DNA from 2 places in the Dyella sp. KRB-257 genome. Region 2 is predicted to be linked to the other one. Evidence: predicted binding sites of a transcription regulator. Region 2 holds the regulator's gene; the other holds the start of a gene.
What was found. The regulator FliA, encoded in region 2, starts transcription of late flagellar genes. The targets are predictions, from matches to a motif close to TAAAGTTTNNCNNNCNNNGGCCGATAA.
Positions count from the first base shown of each region.

Region 1 (9,571 bases), on a different contig from region 2:
CACCGAGGCCGGGTCGCCCCAGGCGATGCGCTTGAACGAGGCATGGGTGAGATCATCCAGCGTGGTCACCTTCGCGCCGCCGGTCGGCACGATCAGCACCAACTGGTTGGCGGCGAAGTCCACGCGGCTGGCCGGCGCGATCGCCTGCTGCGCCTGCGCCTTGTCCATCGCCACCTGGTCGGCCGAGGCGAACACGTCGGCCGGCGCGCCGTTGGCGATCTGCCGCAGCAGGGTATCGGACGAGGCGAAGTTCAGCACCACATGGGTGCCCGGATGCACCGCCTCGTAGGCCGTGGCTACCGACTGGAACGCATTGGTGAGGCTGGAAGCGGCCGACACCACCAGGTCGTCGGCGTGGGCGCTGCCGGCGAGGCCCGCGAGCGCGAGCATCGCGGCACCTAGGCGGCGTCGTGTCTGTGGCGGGGTCATGCGGGGCGTGCGCCTTCGTTATGTGGATCGCCATATGACGACGAAATCCCGCACGGGACAAGCGCCGGACGCTCAGCGGCTGCGCGCGAGGGCGATCGTGCCGGCGAGCATCAGCAGCGCGGCGAGGGCAAATCCGGCCGCCGGCGAATGCAGGCTCCAGGCCAGCCCCACCGCCGCGCTGGAGACGAACTTAGCCACGCCGTTCACCGTGCCCAGCGCGCCGTAGCTGGTGGCCAGCCGCTCGGGCGGCACTATCGCCGCGGTCACGGTGGACTCCAGCGCCTCCTGCGTCGCCACGTAAAGCCCGGCCACGACGAAGATGCCGGCCAACGCCGGCACGCCCGCGCTGCCGCGCCAGAACACCAGCGCGGTCAGCGTGGCGGTCAGCACACCCAGCGCATAGCCGGCCAGCAGTAGCGGACGATGTCCCACACGGTCGGCCAGCGCGCCGATCGGAAAGGAGGCGAGCACCTGCACTACGTTGCGCCCCACGTAGAGCAGGCCGGCCACCTGCGCCGCGCGCACCACGCCCATCGACGGCGCCAGCAGCGTGGTGGCGGCCAGGATCAGCAGGCTGTGCGAGAAATCGCCGATGCCGAACAAACCGACCGCGCCCAGGTAGCGCTTGAAGCGCGGCGGCAGCGTGCGCAGCGAATGCATCAACTGCAGCGCCGGATTGACCGAGTGCCCCGGATCGCGCACCAGCAGCAGGAACACCAGCACCGCCAGCGCGCCGGGAATCAGCGACAGCCACAGCACCAGCCGGAACGGCCAGGCGGCATCATGCGTGGGCAGGGTCTGCGCCCAGCCGAGCAGGGCCACACCCAGCAGCGGTCCGGCCACCGCGCCCAGCGTGTCCGTGGCGCGATGGAAGCCGAACGCGCGCCCGCGCGTCTCCGCGCGCACCGCCTGCACCACGATGGCGTCGCGCAGCGGACCGCGCAGGCCCTTGCCGAACCATGACAGCAGCCGTCCAGCCAGCAGCAGCGGCCAGCCCGCGGCGAGCGCGATCAGCGCCTGTCCGACCGGCGTCAGCGCATAGCCCACCAGCACCAGCGCCTTGCGATGGCCTAGCTTGTCCGCCACGTGGCCGGCAAGCATCTTGGTGAAGCTCGCCACTGCATCGGCCGCGCCCTCGATCAGCCCGAGCGCCGCCGCCGGCACACCGAGCACGGCGAGAAAGCCCGGCAGGATCACCGTGGTGGTCTCGTAACAGAAATCGCCCAGCGCGCTGGTGATGCCGGCACCGGCCACCGTGCGGTTCAACCAGCGGGGGCCGACAGAATGCGGCGACGGGTGGGCGGTTCTTGGCATCGGTTGTCTCGTGCACGGATGACGCGGCGCGCCAGTCCAGCCATTGGCTTGCCCATGGCGGCCGGTGCAGGGGTCAATTGGCGCCGGACTGTACCCGTGCGCGCCACCTGCGCCGGCTTTTCCGCAACAGGGTGGCGATTATCACGGCCCTGTCGTCGGTGCCACCGAGGCGGTGGTCGAGAAATACGTCCATCAGAACCGCGGCATCCACGCCCAGTGCGTCGCAATAACGTACGTATTCGATCACATCGATGCGGCGTTCGCCACGCTCGCACTTGGAGACGTAGGACTGGGTGGTCCGCAGCCGCCGCGCGAGGCTTGTCTGAGTGATGCCCAATGCCTCGCGCACCTGCAGCATGAAGTCGAGCAGCCGGCGGTACTCGTCATCGTAGATGGAACGCATCATTGCGTTATTTCAGTGGGCGGGGCACCTTAGGGCGGTGCTGACAAGTAGTCCAAAACGGAATATTTTCCCGCTCAAGATCGGTGGGGCCCGGTCGTTAAGGGAAGCGCACGCCCAGCGGCTCATCGGACCGGAAGCGGGCCGATGCCGTGGTCCGTCGGGAAAGCGGCGAGACCGCGTTCCATGGTCCGGTCCGGGCACCAGGCATTTGAAACAGGACATTCCGAACAGACTGGTTTCGGCAGATGACCGATCAGTCAATCACTTCCCATGAACCGGAGAGCGGTCATGCATTTTCCGCAATGGTCGATCAAGGTCAGGCTGATAATCGCTTTGGGCACTCTCGCCACGCTGCTTGCGGCGCTGGGAGCCATGGGTATTTCCGATTTGAGCAGCAGCAATGCTGCCCTGCGCGACATGTATGCAGACAAGCTGATACCCGCCATGTCGTTGGCACGTGGACTGGACCTGCTCGGCAGCGAAAGAACATTCCTGCAACGCGCATTGGGCGCGCGCAATCAGGGTCAGGCCACCACTTACGAACGGTCCCTGCGGAGGGATGACGCTGAACTGATGCAATTACTTGCGAAATTCCATGCGGCGAAACTGTCGCCGGCAGAAAAAACAATCGGCGGCCGGCTGGATGCCGATTACGGGGATTTCCGCAACGCAATGAACCGCGCCGCCAGGGCACTGGACGCGAAACAGTACGATCTTGCGGCGCAGGCCCTGGATGGCGCCGGCGAGAAAAGCTACACCGCCTTGCGTGGCGATATCGGGGACCTGTTCGCCCTGCAGGACAAGAGCGCCAATGCAGCGTATGCCGCCGACGAGCAGAAGGCCTCGCGGTCAGCCAGGACCACGATCGCCTCCATCGCGTTCGGTCTGGCTTTGAGCGGAGCCATCGGTTTTCGGCTGGTACGGTCGATTTCCCGCTCGCTCGCCGAGGCCATGCGCGTGGCCGACAACATCGCGGGGGGCAGGCTCAACAACCGCATCGAGCGGATATCGGCGGACGAGGTCGGCCGTCTGCTGCAATCGCTGGCGCGCATGGATGCGAAGCTCGCCGAGGTGGTGGCCGATGTCCGGGCCGGCGCCGAGTCGGTGAGCACCGCCGCGCGGCAAATCGCGCAGTGCAACGACGACCTGAGCCAGCGCACCCAGGAACAGGCCTCCAGCCTGGAGGAAACGGCCGCCTCGATGGAGGAGATGACCGCCACGGTGAAACAGAACGCCGAGAACGCCTCGCACGCCGATCAACTGGCCCGCGGCGCACGCGAACAGGCCGAGCATGGCGGTGCCGTGGTCAGCAGGGCGGTCGAGGCGATGGGGGCGATCTCGGCCTCCAGCCAGCAGATCGCGGACATCGTCGGCCTGATCGACGAGATCGCCTTCCAGACCAACCTGCTCGCCCTGAACGCCGCCGTGGAAGCGGCCCGCGCCGGCGAGCAGGGACGGGGGTTCGCCGTGGTCGCATCCGAGGTGCGCAACCTTGCCCAGCGCAGCGCTCAGGCGGCCAAGGAGATCAAGACCCTGATCGGTGACAGCGTCGAGCGAGTCCAGCTGGGTTCGAGCCTGGTGGACGAGTCGGGGCATGCGCTCGCGGCCATCGTCGAGAGCATCAAGAAGGTGACCGACATCGTGGCCGAGATCGCCGCGGCGAGTACCGAGCAGTCGGCCGGCATCGAGCAGGTGAACATGGCGGTGACCCAGATGGACGAGGTCACCCAGCAGAACGCCGCGCTGGTGGAGGAGGCGGCCTCGGCGAGCCGCGCCATGGAAGAGCAGGCGATGAACCTGCGCAGGCAGGTGGCCTACTTCCACATCGAGGAAGCCCAGGAGGCCTCCCTCGCACCCGCCCACGATGCACGAATCGGGGGTGCGCATCGGCCGTCTGCGCACGCGGCCGACCACAAGCCGGCTTCGGAGCGGTCGCATCGCGTCGAGGACACATCCGTCTGGAAGGAGTTCTAGTCGATCCGTGCGGTCTCGATCCTTCGACGACATGCGGCGTGCGGCGCAGAGGCTTTCAGGCTTCCACGCGGCATGCGTGCAACACCCACCTGCGGAGCCTTGCATCATGCAGCAACCGACACCCGCCCCCTGGGGCGACCTGCAGCGGCAATCGGGGCGTCTGGCACGGCGCTACGCCCTGCTGGGCGTCCTGTGGCTGGCGGTTTCCGACACAGTGGCCGAATGGATCCCGCCGGGTGCGGGACGGGAAATCTATTTCGCCACCAAGGGGTTGATCTTCATCGCCGTCTCGACCCTGGTCATCTATGGCCTGCAACGCCGCGCGACCCGCCGATTCATCGACAGCAGCAGCCAGTTGGCGCGGCTGGAGCGGGGTTATGCCGAGCTGATCGAGAATCTTCCCATGCCCTGTCTCGTGGTGGAACCCGGCCATGGCGCCATCGTGGAGGCGAATCGGGAGGCACGCGATGTGTATGGGCTTGCGCCGCCCTCTGGGCGGGCCTGCCGGCTGGCGGACCTCGACGTGCAGGCGGGCGCCCCAGAGATGGCCGGACACGTGGCTCGGCGCCGCGGCGAGCAGTTGGTCAAGCACCGACGCGCCGATGGCAGCGAGTTCGATGCGCGACTCCTGACGACCCATCTGGACCGCGCGGACGGCGAGGTCGAACTGGTCATATGCCTCGATGTCACTGCCCAGTTGCGCGAGCAGGAGTTGCAGCGGCTGCAGGCCGGTATCGATCCATTGACCGGGCTGTTGACGCACGGTGCGTTGAGGGAACGCCTCGGGCGGGCGATTCGCGAGGCACCCGAGCACCAACAGATGGCCGTGCTGTTCATCAACATCGATCGCTTCAAGTTGATCAACGATACCCAGGGATATCCGAGCGGCGACCTCCACCTGCGCGAAGTCGCCGCACGGATCGGCGCGTTCGCCGACCGGAACGTCATGGCGGGTCGCTTCGACGGTGACGAGTTCGTTGTCGTGATGACGAAGCCGGCGGCGCCGATGGCGCCCATCGCGCTGGCCAGGAATATTCGCAGCGTGGTCGCCGATACCGGCAATGGCGACGATTTCGCGCTTGCCCGGACGTGCAGCATCGGAATCGCCTGGTGGCCCGAGCACGGCACGGATGTCGACACCCTGCTCAGTGCAGGCGATGCCGCCCTGTGCCATGCCAAGCAGGCGGGCAGGGACCGTGTGGTGCAGTTCGATCCCGGCATGCGCCGCGAGGCCTGGCATTACGTGGAGCTGGTGCAGGGCCTGCGCCAGGCCCTGGCGCTCGGTCGCCTGCATCTGCGCTACCAGCCACAGTTCAGTCTTTCGACCGGACGAATCATCGGACTCGAGGCCTTGTGCGCATGGCGGGAGAGCAACGGCACAGAGATCAAGGCCAGCGAGTTCATTCCTGTCGCCGAACGCAGCGGACAGATCCTGGAGCTTGGGCAATGGGTACTCCGCGAGGCGCTGGGGCAGGCCTGCCGCTGGCTGGCGGAGGGTGCATACGACGGCCCGGTGGCGATCAACGTATCGCCGGTGCAGCTTCGGCAACCGGGCTTCGTCGACGTCGTGCAGTCCACGATCATCTCGGCCGGGCTCCGCACCCAGCTGGTGGAACTGGAAATCACCGAGACCGTCGCCCTGCATCTCGACGAGGAGCTGCGCACGAACCTGGTCCGTCTTGCCGGCATGGGCATCGCCATCACCATCGACGACTTCGGACGCGGCTACTCGAGCCTCTCGCATTTCAAGCGGCTGCCCATCACCCGGGTCAAGATCGATGCCTCGTTCGTCCGCAACGTGGATCGCCTGTCCGACAGCCAGGCGATCGTCGACTCCATGCTGCAGATGGCCCGGGCGCTGGGCATCAGCACGGTGGCCGAAGGGGTCGAACGCAAGGAAGAGGCCTTGTGGCTCAGGGCGCACGGCTGCGACGCCGTCCAGGGCTACCTGTATGCGCGCCCGGCATCGGCCGAGACGCTCGACTTCGCTCGACGTCATGTGCTTGAAGACGAGAGCAAAGCGGATTTCCCGGCCTGAACGGAACGGCCTGGATGATGCCGGCGCGGCATCCATCGCGGCCGGCAGATGGTGCAGGAGTACCTGAAGGATTGATCGCCCCTGCAACTCCCGATCCGATCAGCCGGTCCGATCAGCACGGATCGAACGATGGGGACGTGATGTGCGTGCGGGCAGGGGAGCGGCACACGGTTGAATTCTTTGCACGCGGCAGGCCTCTACCGCGCTCGCCCTTCGGGCGAGCATCTGCTGCACACTGTGCTCGGCAACGATGTGTCCCGAACCAGGCAGCACTATCCGCACGACGATGCAATCGGTCGATGCAATCGACGAGACCTCCGGAATTTTACATAATATACACGTGGCCCGGGTTATCGGCCGAGAAACCCGCCGTGTGCGGCGCTGCGTGCGCGGGGTAGAGGCCTACCGCAAGTGTCACTGCCGCGGCCATCTGCGCCAGCTTTAGCCAGACCTTCCGTGCAGCGGGCGATGCGCGCTCCGCACTGATCGCGACGAACCAACGTTCGGCCGGCTCCTGCATCGCTTTCGTCATCGCGAGCACGTGATCCTCGCTCGGCCAAGACACGCCTTTGCGCCACTGGTGGACCGCTTGCCGCTTGATGTGGAGCGAGTCCGCTACGGCGCTATCTGAGGTCAGCGAGCACGCCTCGCGATACTTGTCAAGCAAATTGTTTACAGCCGACATGTCGCATTCCTCTTGACGGGGTGTCGCAATCTACTTTACGGTCCGCCCCGTCGCAATTCACTTGACGACGACAGGGGACCAAGGATGACTGCTCTAGCCGCTTTCTGCTTCTTTCTGTCCGCCGCCTGGGCCGTCCGGGCCGGCGTGACCCTCCGAAACCTCGTCGCCCGCCAGCGCGCCACGCTGGAAGGGGTGCGCCTGTGAATCGCATTCTGCAGGCCGATCTGATTCTGACGCTGACGGCTGAGCAGGCGGACCGGCTTGCCCAGGTGCTGCGCTGGCCGGATGACGTGGGTCTTACGGACGAGTTGCGCCAGGTGCTTGAGGATCAGTACCGCGCGCAGGGCGTGCAGGGGTTTTCGTCGTGATCCTCCTCCCCGTCCTCTTGCTCCCCCTCGTGTTCTGGCTCGCTGCTGGCCAGCCCTGGTATCAGGTCGCCCACGCGTTTGGTCTGTGGGCGTTGGGGTCGTTCTTGTGGGCGCGTCGCTGCGCTCGGTGGGCGCGCGCATGATGGTCGCCGCCGCCTTCGTTGTCCTGGTGCTGAGCTATCCGCTCTCGCACTGGATGGCGCTGCAGCCCTGGTGGGTTCAGTGCAACGTGGTGGTACTCACGAGCTTCGCCGCCTTCTTCTTCGCTGGCCTCGCCAGCCACCACGGGCGCGGTCGCGAATGAGCCCCTCCTATACCTCTTTGCATCCGTTCGCTGCGTTCTTCGGCGATTGCGGCCTCGGGTCCGACCCGAATTCAACCGCTCCGTGCACTGGCACCTATTCGTCGGCGGCTGAGGTTGCGCAGCAAACGTCGTCGGTTCTCTCGTCCGGTAAGTCGCAGGTGATCGCCGTGGGCGCTGCCCTTCTCGTGCTGGCCGCTGTCCTGGTGCTGCTGCGTGTGTTCGTGGGCGCTACTTCGGGGCGGCGCTCGAAGGGCAAAGAGTCCGAGCAATTGACGTGCGAGCGGTGCGGCTCGCCGATCCCGACTGACGACGAGTTCCCGACTAATCACGGGGATCTGTGCGGTGACTGCTTTTTTGACACGCCAGACGGCGTGCTGACGTTGGCGCCAGGGCAGGCCATGTGCATGGCGTGCGGCGTCGTGCTGGAGATGGCCGAGGGCGAGCATTGGGACGGTTGTCCCGCCTGCGGCTTTCATGGATCTGACGAGGACGAAGCGATGGGCGTGTGCTCGGTGTGTGGTGTCGAGTCTGACGAGTTGGTCGGCGATCTGTTCCCCGCGTGCCCGGACTGTGCGGCGGATTCGGAAGAGCGCGCCATTGCTGACGACACGTCGGACGGTCCCAGCGACGAAGAAACGTTCGGCGGCAACCCCGATGGCATTGGTGGCGGCGGGGTGCGCGCATGACGGCCCGGGCTGAGACAACGGTTCTGGTGGACGCGGCCACTGTGTACGCCGAGGGCATGCTCGCTGGCTTGCGCACGGCGTCGGCCATCGTCGGCCGCACGGATGACGCGTTCGCGTCGCATCTGGCGTCGGCGCTCCTCGCCGCAAAGGGTCTGCCGCGTGGTGAGGCGCGGGACACGATTCTGGCCTCGCTGGATCTGCTGCGCCCCGTCGCGCCTCCGCTGAAGCTTCAGGCGCTCGTGCGCGAGTGGCGCGCCACCGTCTATCACAACCAGTGGCTTGCCGAGTGCGGCACGCCAGCGCCGTGCCCTGGGGCGCCTTCTCGCGATCAGCTGCTCGCGCGCATTCACGCGTTTCTGATGACCTTCCCGGACACAGACCATGACTGAGCAAGGGCGTGTGACGCCTGCCGAAGTGGCGGCGGTGGTGGCCGATATCCGCGTGCTGTTCGCGCGTGCCATGGACAACGGCCAGACGTGGCTGGCGTTCTCGTTCGATCTCGCGGCGGGCTCCATCGAGGACAACGCCGAAGTTGCGTTCGGCGAAGACGATGACGGGGGCGCTGATGATCGCGCCGGCTGAGCTTGCGCGGTTCGATTCGCACCTTCGGTGCATGCGCGCCTGGGGCACGCTGGACAAGCTCCCGACTTTCGTGCCGCCGGTGGATCTGTTGCCGCCTCCTGCGCCCGCTGCGGCGCTCCCCGCGCTTCGCGGCAGCTATGACGAACACAAGGCACGCATGCGCGTGCGTGCGGCGCGCGTGTATGCGCATCAGCAATCGGCGCTCGATGCTCCGTTCGCCGAGCTTAAAAAGCAGCAGTGGCAGGCAAGCCAGGGACAGGCGACACAGGCACCCCCGCGCGCGTTAGCGCGCGGGGGGTGCCTGGGGCTTGTCTCTAATGCAACAAGTGGGACGAAGGACAACGCGGACGCATCCGGGCCGGTCCGAGAGAAGATCAAGATCAATCGCTCTGCGCAGCGCATCAAGCGCATGCGGACGGCTGTGGGGCACGCGGCGCGTCTGCTTCACTTCGACGCGCATAGCGAGTTGGCCGCGCAGCGCTGGAACAAGAAGTTCATCACGCTGACGTACCGGCAGCGCGACGGCTGGCGTCCTGGGCACTTCTCGAAGTTCCGCGATGCGCTGCGCCAGTGGTGCAAGCGGCGCAAGGTGCGCTGCCGTTTCGTGTGGGTGGCCGAGCTGCAGGGGCGGGGCGCGGTGCATTACCACGTCGTCGTCTGGCTTCCCAAGGGCAAGTTCCTGCCGTTCGCCGATGCGCAGGGTTGGTGGCCGCACGGCGCGACGAACATCAAGACGGCGCAGTCGCCGATTTCCTACATCGCGAAGTACGCGAGCAAGACGATGGCCA
Region 1 is NZ_JBMSDZ010000010.1:32,390-41,960, reverse strand. It holds gene modA (molybdate ABC transporter substrate-binding protein) at 1-390, opposite strand, end outside; gene ACO2Q2_RS09795 (MFS transporter) at 502-1,743, opposite strand; gene ACO2Q2_RS09790 (helix-turn-helix domain-containing protein) at 1,817-2,149, opposite strand; gene ACO2Q2_RS09785 (methyl-accepting chemotaxis protein) at 2,435-4,120, shown strand; gene ACO2Q2_RS09780 (putative bifunctional diguanylate cyclase/phosphodiesterase) at 4,227-6,158, shown strand; gene ACO2Q2_RS09775 (hypothetical protein) at 6,484-6,843, opposite strand; gene ACO2Q2_RS09770 (hypothetical protein) at 7,044-7,211, shown strand; gene ACO2Q2_RS09765 (hypothetical protein) at 7,318-7,515, shown strand; gene ACO2Q2_RS09760 (hypothetical protein) at 7,512-8,201, shown strand; gene ACO2Q2_RS09755 (hypothetical protein) at 8,198-8,590, shown strand; gene ACO2Q2_RS09750 (hypothetical protein) at 8,583-8,783, shown strand; gene ACO2Q2_RS09745 (rolling circle replication-associated protein) at 8,752-9,571, shown strand, end outside.
Region 1: a site for FliA is predicted at 2,221-2,247, ahead of ACO2Q2_RS09785 (methyl-accepting chemotaxis protein). Genes of this name have one in related genera too.

Region 2 (9,571 bases):
CCCACCAGGGCGGCGAGCTGATGGGGCGGATCAAGTCGGTGCGCCGCAAGCTGTCGCAGGAGCTGGGCTTCCTGGTGCCGGCGGTGCACATCCGCGACAACCTCGATCTCGGCCCCAACACCTATCGCATCACCCTGATGGGCGTGCCGATGGGCGAGGCCGAGGTGCACACCGAGCGCCTGCTGGCGATCAATCCCGGCCACGTGCACGGCCCGGTGCCGGGCATCCCCACGCGCGATCCGGCGTTCGGGCTGGAGGCGGTGTGGATCGAGCAGGGCCAGCGCGACAATGCGCAGTCGCTCGGCTACACGGTGGTCGATCCGGCCACGGTGATCGCCACCCACTTGTCGCACATCCTGGGCAGCCACGCGCACGAGCTGCTCAGCCACCAGGACGTGCAGCAGCTGCTGGACCGCCTCGCGCAGAGCGCGCCCAAGCTGGTCGAGGACCTGGTGCCCAAGCGCCTGGCGCTGGGCACGGTGGTCAAGGTGCTGCAGAACCTGCTGGCCGAGCGGGTGCCGATCCGCAACATGCGCTCCATCGTCGAATCGTTGGCGGAGCACGCCAGCCAGAGTCAGGATCCCGGCGTGCTCACCGCCGCCGTGCGCGTCACGCTGGGCCGGCAGATCGTGCAGGAGATCATCGGGCTGGGCACCGAGGTGCCCGTCATCACGCTGGCGCCGGAGCTGGAGCAGATCCTGATGAGCTCGCTTACCGGCAACGGCGGTACCGGCGCGGCAGTGGAGCCGGGCCTGGCCGACCGCCTGCAGCAGGGCGTGGCCGAAGCCGCGCGCAAGCAGGAAATGAGCGGCGAACCGGCGGTATTGCTGGTCGCGCCGCAGCTGCGCACCTGGCTCGCGCGCTTCACCCGCCACGTGGCACAGAACCTGCACGTACTCGCTTACAACGAGGTGCCCGACAACCGCCGGGTGCGGCTGGTGCAGGCGCTGGGACGGTAAGAGCTGGGAGTCGGCATTTGGGATTCGGGATTCGGAAAAGCCGCAGTAGTCAGATGGTCGGCTTCTCCGCTTCTCCGCTTCTCCGCTTTGACGAATCCCGAATCCCGAATCCCGAATCCCGAATCCCGAATCCCGCGAGCGAAGCGACCCATGAAAATCAAACGATTCGTAGCATCGGACATGCGCCAGGCCATGAAGCTGGTGCGCGAGGAGCAGGGCCCGGATGCGGTGATTCTGTCCACCCGCCGCCTGCCCGAGGGCATCGAGATCATCGCCGCGCTCGACTACGACGAGGCGCTGGTGCGCGAGGCCGCCCGTCATGGCGTGCCGGCCGGTGACGAGTCGCCGGCGCCGGCCGTCAAGGCGTCGACGCCGCCTTTTGAGGAGACGCCATCGCCGCGCCTGTGGCGTCGCCAGACCGCCAACGCTGCAGTCGCGCCCTCCGTGTCGGAAGCGCCGGCGGCCGCCGCACGGATCGAGTCCGCCGCGCCGCCGGCCGTCGCCCGCTCCGCGCCGACGCGTGCTTCGGCCGCCCCGACCGCACCGATGGTTCGCGCCGAGGCGCCGGTTGCCTCGCGCGCCACGCCGTCGGCTGCTGCGGCGCGCCCCGCGCCGGCCGCCCCGAACACGCCCCACACCACGAGCACCGCCGCGATCGCGCCGGCCCCCGTCGCCCGTCTCGCCGCCGCCGCCGCCGAGGAACCGGTGCCGATGCACCCGGCGGTGGAGCGCGCCATGCAGGACACCGCCCGTATGCGCGCCGAACTCGGCAGCCTGCGCGAGATGCTGGAGATGCAGCTGTCCAGCCTGGCCTGGAACGACATGGAGCGCCGCCATCCGCTGCGCGCCCGCGTGCTGCGCGAATTCACCCGGCTGGGCATCGACGCCGACGTCGCCCGCAAGTTGGCCGACGACCTGCCCGAGCAGATCAGTGCCGAGCAGGCGCGCTACCTGCCGCTGGGCCTGCTCAGCCGCAATGTGGCCATCAGCGGCCGCGGCGACAGCGACGGCGGCATGATCGCCCTGGTCGGCCCCACCGGCGTGGGCAAGACCACCACGATCGCCAAACTCGCTGCCAGGGCCGTGGTGCGCCACGGCGCCGCCAACGTGGCGCTGGTGTCCACCGACCACTACCGCATCGGCGCCGCCGCGCAGCTGGAGCACTACGGCCGCCTGCTCGGCGTGCGCGTGTACCCCGCCGACGACGCGGCGAGCCTGCGCCAGATGCTGGAGATGCTCAAGGGCAGGCACACCGTGCTGATCGACACCGCCGGCGTGTCCGGCACCGATCCGCGGCTGGAACAGCAGATGGATGTGCTCAACGAGGTCGCCCACAGTGACGGCATCGCGCTGCGCATCAGCCTGGTGCTGGCCGCCAACGCGCAGGCGCAGTCGCTGGAAGAGGCGGTGCGCGCCTACATGCCGCTGACGCCGGCCAGCGTGCTGTTCACCAAGCTCGACGAGGCGCCCAGCCTGGGCGGTGCGCTGTCGGTGCTGATCCGCCACAAGCTGCCGCTGGACTACACCACCGACGGCCAGCGCGTGCCCGAAGACCTCGCCGTGGCCGATGCCCGTGTGCTGGTGCTGCGCGCCGCCCACGTACTCAAGACCTCCGCCGCCACGGCCACCGCGCTGGACGACAGCGCGCTGGCCGAGCGCTTCGGCTTCGCGGTGGCCAGCGCATGAGCGCCGCCGCGTCGGCCGCATTGTTTTCCATAGACGCGCTGGAAGAGCGCGCCTTCATCAAGAATCAGGCCTGGGGACTCAAGCAGATGGTTTCGTCGCTCACCGACATGGTCGCGCCCGCCGCGCCCCGCGCGCCGACGCAGGCGGCCAACCTCGATCGGCGCAGCCCGCGCCAGCGCTGCCGCACCATCGCGGTTTGCGGCGGCAAGGGCGGCGTGGGCAAGACCACGGTGGCAGTGAACCTGGGCATGACGCTGGCGATGATGGGCCACGAGACGATGCTGCTGGATGCCGACATGGGCCTGGCCAACGTCGACGTGCTGCTCGGCCTGGCGCCCTCGCGCCATCTCGGCCACATGCTCGACGGCCAGTGCGGTCTGGCCGACCTGATCCTGCAGGCGCCGCACGGGCTGAAGGTGATTCCCGCCGGCTCAGGCGCGCGCCGGCTGGCGCAGCTGGGTTCGGGCGAGCAGGCGGCGGTGATCCGTGCCTTCGACGAGCTGCCGCAGGTGCCGGACTTCCTGCTGGTGGACACCGCTGCCGGCATCTCCGATTCGGTGGCGATGTTCGCCGCCGCGGCCGACGACGTGGTGCTGGTGGTGTGCGACGAGCCCGCCTCCATCACCGACGCCTACGCCATGGCCAAGGTGCTCAGTCGGGATTTCGGCGTGAAGCGCCTGCACATGGTGGCGAACATGGTGCGCAACCTCGGCGAGGCCAAGGCGCTGCACCAGAAGCTGGCGCGGGTCACCGACCGCTTCCTCGACGTGATGCTCGATTTCATGGGCTGGGTGCCGCAGGACGAGCGTCTGCGCCAGGCCATCCGCCGCCAGAACGCGGTGGTGGACGTGGCGCCGGGCAGCCGTTCGGCACAGGCATTCAAGCAATTGGCTGGTGCGGCCGTTACATGGGCAGAACCCGATCGCCCGGGTCTCGACCGCATCGCATTTTTCAGTGGTCAGGCTGCACCGGCGACGGGGTGGTGAGATGAGCGTGGCAACCGAATACCTGCAACTGCAACGGCAAAGCGCCGACGAACTGGTGAAGACGCACGCGCCGCTGGTGCGGCGCATCGCCTATCACCTGATGGGGCGCTTGCCGCCCAGCGTCGACGTGGGCGATCTGATCCAGTCGGGGATGATCGGCCTGCTGGAGGCGGCGCGTAACTACGCCACCGATCGTTCGGCCAGCTTCGAGACGTATGCGGGTATCCGCATCCGCGGCGCCATGCTCGACGAGCTGCGCAAGACCGATTGGACGCCGCGCTCGGTGCATCGCAAGGCGCGCGAAGTGGCCGAGGTGGTGCGCCAGATCGAGGTGGAAACCGGTGCGGACGCCGACGACGCGGAGGTGATGAAACGGCTGGGGCTGACTGCCGACGAATACCACCAGGTGCTGGCCGACGCGGCCAGTTCCCGACTGCTGAGCCTCACGGCGCCGGACGACGGCGACGGCAGCCCGGCGATGGACGTGGCCGATGCCGGCACCCTCACTCCCGCCGAGGACATCGAGCAGGCCGGCATGCGCCAGGCGCTGATCGATGCGATCACCACGCTGCCCGAGCGCGAGCAGCTGGTGATGTCGCTGTACTACGAGCAGGAACTGAACCTCAAGGAGATCGGCGCGGTGCTCGGCGTCACCGAGTCGCGGGTCTGCCAGATCCACGGCCAGGCGATCATCCGGCTGCGCGCGCGCATGAGCGACTGGCGCGACGACGACTGAGCAACGCGGACAACACAACTTACCTACGGGCTGGCGCACGGCAACCCATCGTGCAAGTGGAGACGGGCTTGAACAAGAACATGAAGATCCTGGTGGTGGACGATTTTTCCACCATGCGACGCATCGTGCGCAACCTGCTCGTGGAGCTGGGTTTCTCCGGCCCGCTGATCCAGGAGGCCGACGACGGCGAGAGCGCGCTGGTGATGCTGAAGAGCCAGCCCTTCGACATGGTCGTGACCGACTGGAACATGCCCAACATGACCGGCATCGACCTGCTGCGCGCGATCCGCGCCGAGGCCTCGCTGAAGGGCCTGCCGGTGCTGATGGTCACCGCCGAAAACAACCGTGACCAGATCATCGCCGCCGCCCAGGCCGGCGTGAACGGCTACATCGTCAAGCCGTTCACCGCCGCCACGCTGCAGGAAAAACTCACCAAGATCTTCGAGCGGCTCGCCGCGGCAGGAGCTTCCGCATGAGCGCCCAGCTCACCCTCGGCGCCGATGCGCTGCCCAACGAGCTGCACGAGCTGCTCAACAGCCCCGATGGCCCGGCCTTCGAGCAGGCGCTCGATTCCATCGTGCGCCAGCGCGAGCAGAAGCTGTTCCGCGCGCTCGGCCTGCTGGCCCGTGACCTGCACGATGCCGTGCGCCGCCTCGGCGGCGAACTGGTGCAGGAGGGCTATCCCGACAGCGTCACCGATGCGCGCAAGCACCTGCAGGACGTGCTGGAGATGAGCTCGCAGGCCGCACACCGCACGCTGGACTTTGCCGAGCGCACCCGTCCGGAGGCCGAGGCGCTGGCGTGCAACGCGGCATCCATCCTTGCCGCCGCGCCCGCCGGCAGCGACGCCGTGGCCGCCCTGGCGCAGCAGGCCAGCACCTTCGCGCAGAGCTGCAACGCCGGCCTCAACGACATGGTGATGGCGCAGTCCTGGCAGGATCTTTCCGGTCAGCGCATCAAGAAGGTGGTCGCCTTCATCGGTTCGGTGGAGTCGTCCATGCTCGAACTGGTGCGCCTCACCGGCGCGCTGTCCGGTCGCGAACCGGCCGAGGCGGTGGAGAAGATCAGCAGCCAGGACGAGGCCGACCGCCTGCTGAGCGAGTTCGGATTCTGAGCCCGCGCATGACGGTGATCGCGCCGCCGCGTTGCCCCTCCCGCGCCTGCCGCCGTGATGCGGCGGGCGCCGTGCCGCCTGCAGGAAGCCGCTAGATGGATCCCTCGCTCGACGCCGAACTGCGTGACGATTTCCTGGTCGAGGCCGGCGAGCTGGTCGAGCGCCTGGGCGAGCAGCTGGTAGGCCTGGAGGCCGCGCCGCAGGACACCGAGCTGCTCAACGCGGTGTTCCGCGCCTTCCACACGGTAAAGGGCGGCGCCGGCTTTCTCAACGTGGAGCCGATGGTGCAGCTGTGCCATCACGCCGAGGACCTGCTCAACGAGGCGCGCAACGGCAGCCTGCTGATCGACGCGGCGCGGATGGACGCGCTGCTCGAGGCGCTCGACCTGCTGCAGTCGATGATGGCCGCGCTGGTCGCCAACGACGCCCTGGCGATGCCGCCGCCGGCGCTGCTGGTGCGCCTCATGCCGCCGAAAAAGGGTGCGCCGCCCGCACCGGCCCCGGTCGCGGCACTGCCGCCGGCAGCGGCCGGCGGCGCCATCGACGACAGCGAGTTCGAGGCCTTGCTCGATTCGCTCTACGGCACTGCAGCCCCCGGCACGGTGGAGCCGGTGCCTGTGGCCACGCCCGCTGCATCCAGCACCATCGACGACGACGAATTCGAGGCGCTGCTCGACCAGTTGCACGGCAGCGGCACGCCCGCGCCGGTGGCTGCGGCGGCTGCGCCCGCCGGCGGCGGCATCGACGACGACGAGTTCGAGGCGCTGCTGGACAACCTGCACGGCAAGGGCGGCATGCCCGGCCACGTCGCGGCGCCAGCGCCTGCGCCCGCCGCCGTGCCCGCTCCGGCCCGCGCTGCCGCGGCACCCACCGAGACCAGCGTGCGCGTGGACACCGCGCGGCTCGATACGCTGGTCAACCAGGCCGGCGAACTGCTGCTGCTGCGCAACCGCCTGCTCACGCTGGTCGCGCGCCACGGCGACAGCAGCCTGTCGTCCACCGTGGACGAGCTCGACCGCGTCGCCGATGGCCTGCAGAACGCCGTGCTCGGCATGCGCATGCAGCCAGTCGGGCGATTGTTCCAGCGCTTTCCGCGCATCGTGCGCGACCTCGCGCGCCAGCTCGGCAAGGACGTGGACCTGGTCACCGAAGGTGAGGGCACCGATCTCGACCGCAGCCTGGTCGAGGCGCTGGCCGATCCGATGGTGCACCTGATCCGCAACGCGCTCGACCATGGCCTGGAAGGGCCGGAGGACCGCGAGCGCGCCGGCAAGTCGCGCCGTGGCACCGTGACGCTCACGGCGAGCCAGCGCGGCGAGCGCATCGTCATCACGGTGAGCGACGACGGCCGCGGCATGAACCCCGAGGTGCTCAGGCGCAAGGCGGTGGAGAAGGGTGTGATCGACGAGGCGCAGGCCGCGCGCCTCAGCGAGAACGAGTGCTACGAGCTGATCTTCCGCGCCGGCTTCAGCACCGCCGCCACCGTGTCGGACATCTCCGGCCGCGGTGTCGGCATGGACGTGGTGAAAACCCGCATCACCGAGCTGGGCGGCACGCTGCGCGTGCACTCGCGACTCGGCCACGGCAGCACGCTGGAACTCACCGTGCCGCTTACGCTGGCGATCCTGCGCGTGCTGATGGTGCGCGTGGGCGACCGCCTGCTGGCGCTGCCGTTGAGCAACGTCGACGAAGTGTTCGAGCTGCACCCGGGGCAGGACAGCCTGCTCGACGGCCGCATGGTCGCCGCCCATCGCGGCCGCGCGCTGGTGCTGGGTGATCTGGCCGGCTGGGCCGGCGTGGCCGACGGCGCCGCGCGTCACGTGGTGGTGCTGCACATCGGCCACCTGCGCCTGGGCTGCCTGGTGCACGAGGTGATCGGGCGCGAGGACGTGATGGTCAAGCCGCTCGGCCACCTGTTCGCCGGCACCACCGGCGTGGCCGGCGCCACCGTCACCGGCGACGGCCGCCTCGCGCTGGTGCTGGATCTGGCCGGCCTGGCCGACGACAGTGGCGAGCTGCTGCCCGCGTTGCGGATGACTGCCTGATGGATCTGGTCAGCCTCATCGGCACGCTGCTGGCCTTCGCGGTCATCGCGATCGGCACCGTGCTCAAGGGCTCCAGCCTGGAGTCGCTGTGGAATCCGGCGGCGTTCCTCATAGTGTTCGTGGGCACCTTAGCCGCGCTGATGGTGCAGACGCCCGGCAAGGTGCTCAAGCGCGCCGGACAGCTGCTGCCGCTGGTCTACAGGCCGCCGCTGCATGACCCGCAGAACCTGATCAGGCAGATCATCGGCTGGAGCGAGGTCTCGCGCCGACAGGGCCTGCTGGGCCTGGAGCCGCAGCTGGACGAACTGCGCGACGGCTTCTCGCGCAAGGGCCTGCAACTGCTGATCGACGGCGGCGAGCCGGAGGCCATCCGCAGCGTGCTGGAGGTGGAGCTGGGCACGCGCGAGCAGGCCGACATCGACGCGGCCAGGGTGTTCGAGAACGCCGGCACCTACTCGCCCACCATGGGCATCATCGGCGCCGTGATGGGCCTGATGGCGGTGATGCAGAACCTGGCCGACCCGAGCAAGCTCGGTCACGGCATCGCCGCGGCGTTCGTCGCCACCATCTACGGCATCGGCCTGGCCAACCTGCTGATGCTGCCGATCGCCGCGCGGCTGAAAGGGCTGATCCACAAGCAGACCGAGATGCGCGAGATCCTCATCGAGGGCCTCGTGTCGATCGCCCAGGGCGACAACCCGCGGCAGATCGAGAGCAAGCTGCAGGGCTTCCTGCCATGAGGCGCAAGCGCCACGAGGAGCACGTGAACCACGAACGCTGGGCGATCCCCTACGGCGACCTGATCACCCTGCTGCTGGCCTTCTTCGTGGTGATGTACGCGATGTCCGCGGTGAACGAGGGCAAGTACCGCGTGCTGTCGCGGTCGATGACGGAGGCGTTTCACGGCACCCGCCGCGTGATCGCGCCGGCCAGCGCCGCGCCGGCGATCAACCCGCAGGCCAGCGGCCACGGCTCGGCGCTCACCCCGATCAGCCTGCCCGGCTCGGCCGCGCAGCCGGCGCCCACGAAGGAGCAGCAGAACCTTGCCGCCATCCAGCGCAGTGTCGAGCAGGCGCTGCAGCCGCTGATCGACAGGAAGCTGGTGATGATCCGCCGCACGCCGAGCTGGCTGGAGATCGAGATCCGCACCGACATCCTGTTTCCCAGCGGCGTCGCCCGCATCGCGCCGCAGGCGCAGAGCGTGCTCGACAGCCTGGCCGGCATCCTGGCGCCGTTCCCCAACCCGCTCAGGATCGAGGGCTACACCGACAACAAGCCGATCAATACGGCCGTCTATCCATCCAACTGGGAGCTGTCCGCCGCGCGCGCCGCCAGCGTGGCGCGGCTGTTTTCCGACCACGGCGTCGCGCCGGGCCGGCTTGGCATCATGGGCTGGGGCGAAGTGCGGCCCATCGCCGACAACGCCACCGAGGCGGGCCGCAACCGCAACCGCCGCGTGATGGTGGTGGTGCTGAGCGATCGCGACGGCCCCAGCCGCTTCACCATGGACGCCGGCAAGCCGGCCGCGGCCGACGTCAACCCGCCGGCCGCGGCACTCCCGACCGCCGCGCAGGACGCTGCAACCATGGGCACGGTGGGAACGCTTGCCGTCGCCGCGCCGGCACTGCCGGCACTGCCGGCGCTGGCCGATGCCCGCGCTTCGGCCGCGCCGTCGGGCAGGGCGGCGGCGTCCGATCGATCTTCCGCCGCCACCGAGTCCTCCCCATGAGCGCAGCCAGCCCGTCCCGCAGCCGTTCGCACGCGCCGGTGGTCGAGGCCACCGCGCAGTCCTGGCTCGCCTTCCGGCTCGCCGGCCAGCACTACGCCGCGCCGCTGGCCCAGGTGGGCGAAGTGCTGCGCGACAGCGAGATCACCGCCGTGCCCGGCGCCGCGCCGGACCTGCTCGGCATCCGCCACCTGCGCGGGCGGATCGTGCCGGTGATGGACGGCCGCCGTCGCCTCGGCCTGCCCGCGCAGCCCGCCGCCGAGCCGGCCGGTGTGCGCGTGGTGATCCTGCACGCCGACGGCCAGCTCATCGGCCTGCG
Region 2 is NZ_JBMSDZ010000004.1:81,550-91,120, forward strand. It holds gene flhA (flagellar biosynthesis protein FlhA) at 1-959, shown strand, start outside; gene flhF (flagellar biosynthesis protein FlhF) at 1,110-2,645, shown strand; gene ACO2Q2_RS04280 (MinD/ParA family protein) at 2,753-3,631, shown strand; gene ACO2Q2_RS04285 (RNA polymerase sigma factor FliA) at 3,633-4,367, shown strand; gene ACO2Q2_RS04290 (chemotaxis response regulator CheY) at 4,436-4,843, shown strand; gene ACO2Q2_RS04295 (protein phosphatase CheZ) at 4,840-5,481, shown strand; gene ACO2Q2_RS04300 (chemotaxis protein CheA) at 5,577-7,526, shown strand; gene ACO2Q2_RS04305 (flagellar motor protein) at 7,526-8,266, shown strand; gene motD (flagellar motor protein MotD) at 8,263-9,255, shown strand; gene ACO2Q2_RS04315 (chemotaxis protein CheW) at 9,252-9,571, shown strand, end outside.